3 regions of the Pseudarthrobacter sp. TRD_SC_9 genome follow, and region 2 is predicted to be linked to each of the others. Evidence: riboswitches for the same ligand, from Rfam matches in the RefSeq annotation. Region 2 holds a riboswitch; each other region holds the start of a gene.
What was found. Region 2 has a riboswitch for cyclic di-AMP ahead of ACWA13_RS03775 (aggregation-promoting factor C-terminal-like domain-containing protein). Riboswitches for the same ligand answer to the same signal wherever they lie in the genome.
Positions count from the first base shown of each region.

Region 1: another riboswitch for cyclic di-AMP. It lies ahead of ACWA13_RS04825 (C40 family peptidase); the one in region 2 lies ahead of ACWA13_RS03775 (aggregation-promoting factor C-terminal-like domain-containing protein).
Region 3: another riboswitch for cyclic di-AMP. It lies ahead of ACWA13_RS09875 (C40 family peptidase); the one in region 2 lies ahead of ACWA13_RS03775 (aggregation-promoting factor C-terminal-like domain-containing protein).

Region 1 covers NZ_CM143956.1:1,005,791-1,010,091, reverse strand. The annotation lists gene ACWA13_RS04835 (HNH endonuclease) at 1-490, opposite strand, end outside; gene ACWA13_RS04830 (NlpC/P60 family protein) at 697-1,476, opposite strand; gene ACWA13_RS04825 (C40 family peptidase) at 1,575-2,279, opposite strand; cyclic di-AMP (ydaO/yuaA leader) riboswitch at 2,341-2,519, opposite strand; gene ACWA13_RS04820 (M23 family metallopeptidase) at 2,648-3,484, opposite strand; cyclic di-AMP (ydaO/yuaA leader) riboswitch at 3,488-3,692, opposite strand; gene ACWA13_RS04815 (metal-dependent transcriptional regulator) at 3,860-4,301, opposite strand, start outside.
Region 2 covers NZ_CM143956.1:785,617-789,917, reverse strand. The annotation lists gene ACWA13_RS03790 (DMT family transporter) at 282-686, opposite strand; gene ACWA13_RS03785 (DMT family transporter) at 762-1,082, opposite strand; gene ACWA13_RS03780 (MarR family winged helix-turn-helix transcriptional regulator) at 1,225-1,707, opposite strand; cyclic di-AMP (ydaO/yuaA leader) riboswitch at 1,956-2,134, shown strand; gene ACWA13_RS03775 (aggregation-promoting factor C-terminal-like domain-containing protein) at 2,139-2,960, shown strand; gene ACWA13_RS03770 (glyoxalase superfamily protein) at 3,005-3,382, opposite strand; gene upp (uracil phosphoribosyltransferase) at 3,466-4,101, opposite strand; gene ACWA13_RS03760 (phosphatase PAP2 family protein) at 4,135-4,301, opposite strand, start outside.
Region 3 covers NZ_CM143956.1:2,116,112-2,120,412, reverse strand. The annotation lists gene ACWA13_RS09885 (alpha-L-fucosidase) at 1-243, opposite strand, end outside; gene ACWA13_RS09880 (ribonuclease Z) at 470-1,363, shown strand; gene ACWA13_RS09875 (C40 family peptidase) at 1,477-2,322, opposite strand; cyclic di-AMP (ydaO/yuaA leader) riboswitch at 2,326-2,492, opposite strand; gene ACWA13_RS09870 (DNA alkylation repair protein) at 2,753-3,274, shown strand; gene ACWA13_RS09865 (glucose 1-dehydrogenase) at 3,280-4,173, opposite strand.

The DNA of each region.
Region 1 (4,301 bases), 220 kb from region 2:
TTTCCGGCAGCAGGAAGGGATCCCATGCCGGTGCAGGCTTTTCCAGCTCCTTGATCTGCCATATGGTGCCCTGTGGAGGTTCCGGGACAAAGCGCAACTTCCAGCCCATTTCCGCCGGGGTGTGATCGCCCTTGGCGTTGTTGCAGCGCAGGCACGCGGCAACCAGGTTCTCCCAGGAGTCAGCCCCGCCACGTGACTTAGGGTGCACGTGGTCAATGGTGTGCGCCGCCTTGCCGCAATAGGCACAGCGGTGTCCGTCGCGGCGAAGCACGCCACGGCGGCTGACCGCCGTCGCCCTGTTGTAGCGGGGACGGATGTAGCGATTGAGCAGGATCACGGAGGGTCTGCCCAGTATTTCCTGTGGTCCGACGACGGGGTCCTCCCCCTCAGCAACCACACTGGCTTTTCCTGTGAGCACAAGCACCAGCGCCCGGCGGAAGGTGATAACCGCCAGCGGTTCATATCCAGCATTCAGAACGAGAGTGCGCATGCACATACCTCTTCACGGCCGCACCCGTCAGGGGCACGAGGGCCGGCTGCCCTCGGCATGTCCGGGCTATGGATCGACAAGTCCAGAGTAAACACCGCAGGCCGTTTAGGGCTAATCGGGCGTCCGGTAAAGACCGTGTCCTGAAGTTAAATGCAGCAGGGACTCCCACCAAAGTGGAAGTCCCTGCCGCATCTCACGGGGAGCTGTTAGCCGTTGACGCGGATGAAAACCGGCCCGGAACCAACGTTGACGCTGAAGAGGACTGTCTGGTTGCCGTTGTAGCCGCCGTGGACAGCCTGGCCGTTTCCAGCGTAGATCGCTACGTGTGCAACGCCCGCGCCACCGTCGGCGTAGTAGATGATGTCGCCCGGCTGGGCCTCGGCTGCGCTGACGGTGCGTCCCAGGGACAGGTAACCGGCCGGCCAGTCGTGGAAGTGGATGCCCACTGCTGCCAGCGAGTTGGTGACGAGCATGGTGCAGTCCTGGTTAACGCCGATCTGCGCGTAGGCGGCGGCCAGGATGGTGGAGTTGAGCCCGGTGGAAGCGGCGGCCGGAGCCGGGGCAGCCGTGGAAGCGGCCACCGCCTGCCGGACCACCGGCGCTGCTGCGACTTCTTTTTCCGGGGCTGCTTCTTCCGGGGCTGCCTTGACCTCAACAGCAGGTGCCGGCTCTTCTTCGACGGGGGCCGGCGTGGTGGTTACTGCAGGCCGCTCAAAGGAGATGGCAATGCTGGAGGCCGCGGTGATGACTGCCGGAACCGATGACCGGACATCCACCGCCGAGGCCGTGGCCGCTTCACGCTGAATACCGGAGTCAGCGGCGTTGGCGGCAACGCCGCTGCTCAAAACAAGGCCGGAGGCCGCTGCAATGACAGCGGCCTGACGGCCCACGCCGCCGGCGTTGTCGCCGACGGTCTTGGCAATGATGGCCAACGCGCTGGTCTTGGTGACCTCCGCGCGGTGCCGTGCAGACGCACTTGATGACATTGGGGATCTCTCTTTCGAATCCTCTAGCCGGTTGGGCGGCACGAGGTTTTGAGCGTGGCGGCGTTTTTGGGGTACGCAGGCAAGCCCCGAACGGGGATTTAGCGGAGGGTGTAGAAGGAGGACGAACCCGTGGCGGCTACTGAATGCAGCAGCGTGCCCTGGGACGGGTTCAGCGCGCTGATCATCATGCCGTTGCCGACGTAGATGCCAACGTGTGCGCCACCGTTCTGCATGACGAGGTCACCCGGCTGCGGGTCGCCCGTGGGGGTCATGGCGTTCCAGGCACCGGTGCGCGGAATGGAGATGCCGGCCTGAGCGTAGACCCACTGGGTAAAGCCGGAGCAGTCCCAGCCGGCGGGAGTGTTGCCACCCCAGACGTAGGGGCTGCCGATGCCGGTGTAGGCAATAGCTGCCAGGCCTGAGGCTGCAGCCGAGGTGGCAACCGGAGCTTCGGGAGCTTTGGTGGTGACTGCGGTAGCGGCAGTGGCGGTAGCGGTAGCGGTGGTTGCCCCTGCTGCTTCGTCGTCTTCGTCGTTGGACCGGGGCTCAATGACTTCAATCACGGGGGCGGCGACGGTGGTGATCACGGGGCGCTCGAACGACACGGTGGCCGTGGGGGCGGCCGTGACAGCCAGTGAAGTCTGGGAAGCCGACTCAAGGGAGGCGGAGACGCCTACCGTGCTGTCTGCTGCGTTGGCCGGAAGGCCGATGCTGAGGATAAGGCCGGAAGCTGCTGCAATAACCGCTGCCTGACGACCTACGGTCCCGGCATTGGCGCTGACGGCCTTCGAAACAGTTCCCATGGGGTTGATGCGCACCGGCTGGGCGCGGTGGCGCGCAAGATTATGGCGTGACGACACGTAAGTAGCCTCTCCCAATGCCTGCGAGGTGAGCTGTCGGATTCGGATGGGAGTTCACCCGGCCGCGCCACTTCCAAGGAAGCTTTGCGACTTAACCCCAAGGCCTTCCAAAGAAGGCCATATTTGGTTCCCCCGTCTCTGCCAGACGATGTCATGCGAACGGACCTTGGGCGGTGGCAGAGTTAGGCAATCCACTCAAGAACGTCAACTTCGGAAAAGTTGACGCGGTTTAGACGGTACAGCAGTTCTTCTTCAATGTCACATTCAGGTCACGGCGTGTTGCAAAGAAACGAGAGCGGTTCATCGTTTGGTTACAGCCAGCCGGCGGGATCGACGACTTCACCGTTGACCTGCACCTCAAAGTGGAGGTGGCAGCCGGTGGAAGCGCCTGTGGTGCCGCTGAAAGCCACGACGTCGCCGCGGCTGACCTTCTGGCCTACCGACGCCTTGAAGGACGACAGGTGGTTGTAGGTGGTCTCCAGGCCGTTGCCGTGGTCCACTACAACACGGTTGCCGCCGCCGTAGGGGTGCCAGCCTGCGAAGGTGACAGTGCCGGTTGCGGCGGCGAGCACTTGGGTGCCGCACTGGGCCGCAAAGTCGGTTCCACGGTGGAAGTCGCCGGTTCCTCCGGTGATCGGGCTGACGCGGTAACCGTAAGGGGAAACCGTGGTCAGTGAGGCCAGCGGGCCAGCCAGGGTGCCCACGGAGGCGGCCGGGGTCACGGCAGCCGCGGCCTGGGCGCTGAGGAGCTGCTTGAGCTTTCCGTCAGGATCGCCCTGCGTAGTGACGGCCGTGCGGCTGAAGTCGACCTGCGCTGCCGATTCCGCGGAAATGTCGGGCTGTGGCGCCGCAACAACGGCGGCAGAAGCACTGGTTGCGGCAATGGGAAGGGTGGAATTGGCGAGTACCGGACTGGTCACGGGGACGGTAATCGTCAGGATCAGGCCCGTGGCGGCCAGCCCGATGCCGGCCTTCTGGCCGATGCCGCTGGCGGCAGCGAAGTCAGTAAGCTGCCGGAACGGGCTCCGGTGGCGGCGCGCTTCCCGTTGCGGGTCCCGGGGACGGTCCGCGAGTGGGACTTCAGCAACCCGTGGCTGCGAAGCGGAGCCGACGGCGCGACGGCGGCCCCTGTAATTCTGCGTGCTCAAGTATTTTCCTCTCTGGAAGCCTGCGAAGTTAGCTGTCGGATTCGGATCAGAGAGTTAGCGACCCGGCCCGCAAAGCAGGTCATCTTGACGCACAGATATCCAGGGGATTCGTTTATCAAAAGGACTGCCGCTGCGGACTTCACCCCAAGGCCGCTCGAAAACGGCCGATTGTGGTTCCCCCGCCCCTGCCAGAAAGGTGACTCGAACTCCCGGTCCGCTGGCAGAGCTAGGCTTTCGGACCAGATAACGCTTAGGTATCGGCGTCGAAGGTTAACTATAGGCGATGAGGCCGGACAGTAACAATTCCGTTATAAACGGAAGGTGCGCTTATCATTTTTTGCCTCGCGCAAGAGACGGCCGAGGTCGCAAGACTAATCAGGAGAGCTTCACAAAGACGTGGGCTGCAACTTCCGGCGGCAATTCGAGGGCGCCTTCGATGCCGGCAACCCGCACGGAGATGTACTCCCCCACGCGCTCCAGGGTGACGTCCGTGCCCGGGCGGATCCCGCCCTCATCCAGTTGCACAAGCAACTCCGGTTCAACCTGGATGGGCTCCGCCAGCCGACAGACCCGCACGGTTGATTCCGGACTGTAACCGGCCATGGCTTCCAGCAGGTTGATCACGCCGTCAGTGAAGGCGGAACCCACTTCGCCGCCGAGTGCCGCCAGGCCCGGGATGGGATTGCCGTACGGCGACTCAGTGGGGTGGTCCAACAGTTCATAGATGCGCTGTTCAACACGCTCACTCATCACGTGCTCCCAGCGGCAGGCCTCGTCATGGACATAGGCCCAATCCAGCCCGATGATGTCCGACAGG
Region 2 (4,301 bases):
CGACTGATAGCACTTTTGCGCTTGACAGAGCCTTAAACCGTAACCAGCCGAATTTTTGAATGAGAAGATCGCCCCAAAGCGGTTTTTCTTCAGTTCTCAATTGAGTGGACTAACCAGCAATGAAAAGTTCCCACAAAGTCCAGCTTTCGACGAGGGGGCTGTTGGGCTGGCATTCATAGCTTACCGAGGGCTCCGTCTTGACCCCCGGCACAATGACGGCGATGGCATCGCACCCCTGCCCCTGCTACCGGGTTTCACCGGCCTTCGTGAGATCAGTCCATTTACTCCTGCGAGGCGCTAACCAGGACTGAATCTTCCGCTTTTTCGGCCTTGGGGTTGTCGGCGAGTTTTAACCAAACGACTCCGCCGATGATCACGGCAAGCCAAAAGGCACGGGTCGGGGTGAGTGTTTCGTTGAAGAAGATCGGGCCGAGGACGGCGGCGCCGACCGAGCCAATGCCGGCCCATACGGCGTAGCCGATCCCCACGTCGATCTTCTTGAGGGCAAGGCTGAGGCAAAACAGGGTCGCAAGGAAGAACGCGAGGGCGGAGATTGACCAGCCCGGGACGCTGAACCCTTGGCTGCCGCCGACGCTTAGTGCGTAGCCGACTTCGAATACGCCGGCCACGAGCAAGACGAGCCAGGCCCCGGTGTTCCTGCTGTCGATGACGGGTGTTGCCCTCATTGTTCTGTCCGTTCTAGAAGAGTGGAAGGAAAAGTGGATGTTCCGATGCGGGGTGCGGGCACCGTGTGTGGAGTCTCACGTGGCTCCACTGAGCTGGAGTCCGACGACACCGATGATGACGATTCCGATGCCGGCTCCCTGGCGCCAGTTCAAGCGCTGACCGAAGAGCAAACCGCCGAGAATGGTGATGCCGACCCCGGCGACCGAAACCCAGAGCGCGTAACCGACGCCGACATCGAAGGTCAGGAGCGCCAGGCTGAGGAAATAAGTGGCGACTGCGCCACTGACGAGTGTGGTGATGGTCCACCACAAGCGGGTGAAGCCATGTGCCTTGCTCGCTGCGAGGGCGACGGCAATCTCGAAGATCACGGCGATACCCAGGTAGATCCAACTCATGATGTTCTCCTTTTTGTTGGTGTTGCGAGGTAGGTACGGGCGATCGCATCTGGTCCCGCTTTCGAGGACGCGGATGGCAATTTACTGCATGTACATGCATGTAAGTAGAGATGGCTTTTTCGAATCGTTTTGCTGGTGAAGCCTATGGCGAGGTGAGGGCACCGATATCACGCAGTGCCCCACTGAGCTGGTGTGCATCGAGTTCCGGAAAGTGCACAGTAATGTTGCTGAGAAGCTCACGCACCCGATCCTCGTACACGCCGCGCACCTCTCGGAGCAGCGCTTCCCCAGGCTCGGTTATGACGGCGTAGACTCCACGCGCGTCGTCGGGGCAGGCGTCGCGGTACGTCAGGTTCTTTTTCTCCAGGCGGCTCACCAGGCGTGTGGTAGAACTCTGGTTCAGACCTATCTGCTGGGCGAGCTCGTTGACGCGCAACTCTTTGTCGGAGGCATGGGCGATATGCGCGAGCGCACGGTAGTCCGTCAGGCCGATTCCATGGGTATCCGTGAGCCACTTGCCTAGACTCGCGTCCACTGCGGAGGCGAATACGGCAACCCGAGACCAAGCCGCACTGATGTCCCCGGACCCCGAGGGGTCACTTTCTTCAGATATCTGCATGTGCATACAGATAACTTACCGCAGCCGCACCCGCACGGCAAACACTTGTCCGAAAGCCTCCGTCGCGACTCCCCCGACGGCCCGTTCGCCGCGAGGAGTGGCTCAGCAAGAGGAGGGGCGGGCGGCCCATCATCCAACCGAGCGGAAATCGAGCGGAAACCCGGCGCCCCCTCGTGATCTCCGTTACCAAAACGTGACTAAGGTGGCAAACCCCTGTACCGTGGATGGGGTGTGGCCACCGTTCCGGCTGCATGACCGGGTGAATGCCGAGCTCTGCCGCCACCCGGATTCCTCATGATCAGGCAGAGGCGGGGAACCCACAGTCCCGGGCACGAGTCGCCCTAGGGGTGAAGCCATCGCGTGATTGTTCCGCGTGGCCGGATGACCTCATCCGAATCCGACAGCTAACTCCGCAGGCGTTGAGAGGCTAAATCATCATGACTGATTACCAGGATCACGCGCGCGTGAAAAACGGTACGGAGCAGGCCCATGGCCGGCGCCGCACCGCTGAATCAACCGCCGTTCCCACAAGTTCCATCCGCACTGTCCGCAGCCGAGTTGTTGACTCGGCGCATCCGGTACCCAGCCGCCGCACAGCCGTTCTGGGCGTAGTCCGGCGCGCTGCCGTGGTGACGGCGTCCTGCGCCCTGCTCATCGGCGCTGCCGCTGCCGGTCAGGCTGGCAGTAATCCGATGGCACCGGCGTCCGTTGTCCAGGCTGTCTTGCCGGAGTCGGCGGCGAACTCCACTCCCGCCGAGGCGCTTGCTTCAGCAGCGGCGGAGCAGTCCGCGATGAAAGCGGATCCGGTACCGGCGCCTGCGCCTTCCCCGGAGGCGCCTGTTGAACCGGCTCCGGCCGCTGCACCGGCAGAACCTGCTCCCGCTCCGGCACCCGTAGAGCCAGCGCCCGTGGCGCCCGCTCCCGCTGCTGCGCCCGAACCTGTTGCCGTCAACGACCCCGCTGGTGCCCAGGCCTACGCGCTGAGCCAACTGGGTTCCTACGGCTGGGGCGCCGGCCAGATGCCGTGCCTGACCACGCTCTGGACCAAGGAATCGGACTGGACTACTACCGCCACCAACCCCACCAGCGGCGCTTACGGAATCGTCCAGTCACTGCCGGCCGAAAAAATGGCAAGCGCCGGTGCTGACTACCTCACCAACTACCGCACCCAGATCAACTGGGGCCTGAACTACATCCAGGAGCGCTACCAGTCCCCGTGCGGCGCCTTGAACTTCCACCTTGCCAACAACTGGTACTAAAAGTCCTCACGCTCTTTAGCAAGGCGGGGAAGAACTGGCGGGTTCTACCCCGCGTCCCGGTATGGCATGTACTGGACAGACCACTGATTGCCGTCGGGATCGGCAAAGTACACAAAGTGTCCCCAGTCAAGGATCTCCACGTCGCTGACGTCCACGCCCTTCTCCGTGAGGTGCCGGTGCGCTTCATGGATATCGCTCACCACCAACTGGAGATTGGGGGCGGTGCCCGGAAGTGCGTCGCTGATGCCTTCACCGATCGCGATGGAACAGGCTGAGCCGGGCGGCGTCAGCTGCACGAACCGCAAGGTGTCGCTCACTCGGTGGTCATGGTCCGCGTTGAATCCCACTTTGTTGACATAAAAGTCCTTGGCCGCATCGACGTCGGACACGGGCACAAACGCAAGTTCAAGTTTCCATTCCATTCGGACAGGCTAGCCCTGGGGCCGGACAGACGGAAGGGCCGGTTCAATTTGAAGCCGGCCCTTACGTCTATCCAAAGCGGATCTTAGCCCGCTACGCCGTAGAGCCTGTCGCCGGCGTCGCCCAGACCGGGAACAATGTAGGACTTCTCGTTGAGTTTCTCGTCAATGGACGCAAGCACAATGGTCACGTTGGCGTCGGCCAGCTCTTCTTCCAGCTTGGCCAGGCCTTCCGGCGCTGCCAGCAGGCAGATGCACGTAACGTCCGAGGCGCCGCGGCGGAAGAGGAACTTGATGGCTTCGCGCAGGGTCCCGCCGGTGGCAAGCATGGGGTCCAGCACGAAGATCTGCCGGTCCGTGAGGTCCTCCGGGAGGCGCTCGGCATAGGTGATGATGTCCAGGGTTTCCTCGTCCCGGGCCATGCCCAGGAAGCCGACCTCCGCGGTGGGAACCAGCTTGGTCATGCCCTCGAGCATGCCCAGACCGGCGCGCAGGATGGGAACCACCAGCGGCGTGGGCTTAGTGAACGCGGTGCCGATAGTGGTGGCAACGGGCGTTTCAATGGTGACGTCCTGGGTACGGACATCGCGCGTGGCCTCATAGGCCAGGAGCGTTACCAGTTCCTCGGTCAGCTGCCGGAAGACCGGCGACGGGGTGTTTTTGTCGCGGAGAACGGTGAGTTTGTGGGCGACCAGCGGGTGGTCCACGACGAGTGTGCGCATGAGGTCAAAACTATCATCCGGTCACTGAGGATTTTATTGCCGGCTGGGTCCGCCGGGCCGGCCGGAGTCCTCCGCATTGTGCGTGATCTCTTCCTTCACCACGTCCCGTACTATAGGCCTGTCGAACGACGGGGCCGGGCCCACGTGCTCGCGGCGGGCGATGGCGTAAAAGAGCCGGTGTGCCAGAATCACTATCCCCA
Region 3 (4,301 bases), 1.3 Mb from region 2:
AGCGGTGAGCACCACGTACTTCATGCCCGCCAGCCGGGCCTGCCTGGCCCACTCCCTGGGGTCGTAGCGATCCGGGTCAAAGTGCGTGAAGTACTTCCGGTACTGCTCGTCGCTCAGGCGTTCGCGGTTCTTGAGCCACTCGTGCCTGGCTCCCAGAGAGTACAGTCCCCAGTGCACGAACATCCCTAACCGGTCCTGCACAAACCATGCGGGATCGGGGGAGACAGTAACTTCGGCGGTCATGAATCTCCTCGCGTTGTGCTGATGCAGGGTTCGGTCAGGGCGCGCGCACAGCCGCAGCGTCACTTTGAACGGTAGGGGAGGTGCTGTCAGGGGTCAAGCATTGATCAGATGAATCTGCAGGAAGCGTCATCCCGTATGTGAATCGGTGGCAGCACCGCGGTGAAACAGCCCGGTCAGAGGTCAGATGTAGTGGTTGACTGCCCAAATGGGGTGCAGACTCGGTTGCATGCGCGAACTCATTGTCCTCGGCACTGCCTCCCAGGTGCCCACCCGGACCCGCAACCACAACGGCTACCTGCTTCGCTGGGACGGCGAAGGCCTGCTGTTTGATCCTGGGGAGGGCACGCAGCGGCAAATGATCCACGCCGGCGTTTCGGCATCCCGGGTAACGCGGATCTGCCTCACGCATGTTCACGGTGATCATTGTTATGGCCTGCCGGGCGTACTCTCGCGCATGGTGCTCGACGGCGTCACGCACCCCGTGCACCTGCACTATCCGGCGTCGGGCGAAGACGTAGTCCGTGCGCTGGTGTCGGTCGCGACCCCGGGCCTTGACCTGAGGTTCCACCCGCATGGGGGCGCCGGGGCCATTGCCGATGACCTCGAGGTCCGGCCGCTGAAGCACCGTATCGAGACCTACGGCTACCGGCTTACGGAACCTGACGGCCGGACCCTGCTGCCCGAACGGCTTGCTGCTGCAGGAATCAGGGGACACGACGTCGGACGCCTGCAGCGTGAAGGCCGCGTTGCCGGCGTGCTGCTGGAGGATGTCAGCATTCCGCGTCCCGGTCAAAGCTTCGCCTTCGTGATGGATACAGCCGAATGTCAGGGAGCCGAAGAACTGGCACAAGGCGCTGACCTGCTGGTAGCCGAATCGACTTTCAGTGACGAGGATGTGGCGCTCGCCGACGAGTACCGCCATCTCACCGCCGGGCAAGCGGGCAAGCTGGCGAACGCAGGTGGCGTCCGGACCCTCGCCCTCACCCACTTCTCCTCGCGCTACGGCGACGACACCGCCCTGCTGGCAGGGCAGGCCGCTGCCCGCGCCGGATCCGCCGAGGTGATCGCGGCGAAGGACCTGGACAGAATCAGGTTTCCAAAGCGCCGTAGCCTGCGATGACGGAAGCGCTGCCTGCAGCCGGAGGGAGCGGGCACTAAAAAACTCCGGCCCCACGCTTTCTTTCAAAAGCGTGGGGCCGGAGCCGGTAGCGCTAGAAGATACTGCGCAGGATGTTACGGAACGCGTACGAAGGAAGCTCCGCTGAGCCAGCTGATGGAGTGAACCTCGGTACGGTTGCCGTCAACGCCGCCGCTGACAACCTGGCCATCGCCGGCGTAGATTCCCACGTGACCGGCAGTGATGACCAAGTCACCGGGAGCCGGGGTGGAAACAACGCTGCCGAAGGCGAAGAAGTGGGAGGGAGCGATGTCACCGACGCTGATGCCTACGGAACGGAGGGCTTTTTCAACCATCGCGGTGCAGTCCTGGTAGGTGCCGATCTGGCCGTATGCATGTGCCAGCAGGGCAGCTCCGGTACCGGTACCGGTGGAAGCAGCCGTGGAGGACATGGCGGTCAGGTTGACCGGTGAGGCGGCAGGTGCCGGGGCAGGTGCGGGAGCGGTGGTTGCAGCCACGGTTACCGCGGGCGCCGGCGCTGCTGCTACGGTGCCTGCGCCGGGGATCTGGATTTGGTCGCCGGGGTAGATGACCGAAGCCATTCCCAGGTTGTTGACAGCCAGAACATCGGCAAGGCTAACGCCGTAGGCTGCGGAAATTGCGCCGAGGGTGTCGCCGGAAACAACCGTGTGCACGTTGGCGGTTGCTGCGGCCGGTGCCACGGTCACGGGTGCCGGGGCGGCAGTTGCCGTCGTCTGGACGGTGCCTGCGGACTCAGAGCTGTTAACGCTGGCCTGGGCAGGGGCGCCTACGCCGAAGACCAGACCGGAAGCCGCGGCAACTGCCAGGGCAGGACGGCCGACGGTCAGGGCGTGTGATTTTGCCGTGTAGCTGAGGCCTGCAAGGGCGACAGAACCGGCGGGGGTTGCCCGGTGACGGGCGGTGGTTGCGTTTTTAGACACGGTTGATTGCCTCTCCTATGCCTGCGGGGTGAGCTGTCGGGTTCGGGTTGGAGATACCCGGCCGGTGCTCTATGCGAACTAGAGCGTTACCGGCTTAACCCCAAGGCTTCATTGTGAAGCCGTGAAAACTTGGTTCCCCCGTCCCTGCCATCATCAAGCGAAGGGGTCCCGGATCCAGCGGCAGGGCTCGGCATGCTGGAGGGAATGTCCCGAGTTGGGCGGGACACCCATCGACAATACCTTCTTCTCGTCTGAAAGTCACAATCTGGTAACAAGCTGGGAGTGTTCAGTGAGTCGCATGGGTAAGCTGAGGAAACTATGTGCCTTTTCGTTACCACAGCCAGTGCCTACAGGCAGGACTCGTGGCACTTGCCCTCGTGGGTGCCGAGCGATGCCGTCAGCGGTCCTGAGGGCTGATTGGGAGGTTGACGTGCAGGGCCTAATAGAGCAGGCTGCAGGATTCATAGACCGCACCCTGCATAACGAGGGCGCCTCGTACAGGGTGGATGACGTCGAATCCCGGCTGGGTGGCGTCCTGGCCTCTTATGGTTCCTCTATTGGCGCAGTCCGTGGCACTGTTCGCGACGCGCTGAACAAGTTCAGGGAGTTGGACCACGACGGCGTCACCATGCTGGCATCCGCCCTCTGGGGACGTCCCCGGCCGGGAAGCAAGCCAGTATTTGAAAGGCGTCTCGCCGCCGTGGTTCTCCTGCAATCGCGGGTGGGTCTTCTTCGGCATTCGGACTTGACCAGGATCGAAGGCCTCCTGCGTTCTGCCGAAACTCAGGAGCTTGCCGGGCCGCTGGTCAACGACGTCACCCTGCCGCTGCTGGCCGCGCTGAGCGGGCGGAACCGGCGGAAGGCCGACGTCGTTATTGCCCGCTGGGGCCAGGATGCAGACCCGCGACTGCGCCAGGCTGCCCTGCTGGCGAAATCGTCGGATCCACCCTAAGTCCTTTATGGTGTCGGGTTGCCACCGTTGACGTTTAGTGTTTCGCCCACCACATAGCTTGATTCGGCCGACGCCAGAAACACGTAGGCCGGCGCCAGCTCTGCCGGCTGTCCGGCGCGGCCCAGCGGCGTGGACTGGCCAAACTCAGGCAGCTTTTCCTTGGGCTGGCCGCTGCTGACCTGCAGCGGCGTCCAGATGGGTCCGGGAGCCACCGCGTTGACCCGGATGCCCTTCGGTGCCAGCTGCTGCGCGAGGCCCTTGGTGAAGTTGTTGATGCTGGCCTTGGTGGTGGCGTAGTCAATCAACGTAGGTGACGGGTTGTAGGCCTGGATCGACGTGGTGTTGATGATGGTGGAACCGGCCGGCATGTGCTTGACGGCCTCCTTGGTCAGCCAGAACATCGCGTAGACGTTGGTCTTCATGGTGTGGTCGAACTGCTCGTCGGTGATGCCACCAATCTCCTCCTGAGCGACCTGCTTTCCCGCATTGTTGACCAGGATGTCCACGCCGCCGAGGACCGCAATTGCGGTGTCCACCAGTTCGCGGCAGGTGGCCTGGTCCTTCAGGTCACCGGGTACCTTGACTGCTTTCCGGCCAGCGGCCTCGATGATGCCCGCGATCCGTGCCGCGTCCTCTTCTTCCTCCGGAAGGTAGGACAGTACGACGTCGGCACCCTCCCTTGCGAATGCGATGGCAGTGGCCGCGCCGATTCCCGAGTCAGCTCCGGTCACTATCGCTTTCCGGCCGTCAAGCCTGCCGGTGCCGCGGTACGTTTCCTCACCCAGATCAGCTTTGGGCGTCAGTTCCGCATCAAGGCCGGGCTCCGGCTGGTGCTGTTTGGGCGGGGAAATCTCCGGGTAGGCGGTCACGGGGTTCCGGAAGGTGTACTGGTCCGTCATGGTCGCTCCTCTTGAGTGGCTGGACTCTGCACCTGCAGACAATGGCAACTGCAGACATTGGCAACTGCAAACAATGCTAAGCATGCTTACGTTCCTAGCCTAGGGGTGGCCGGGCGTTTATGCCAAGC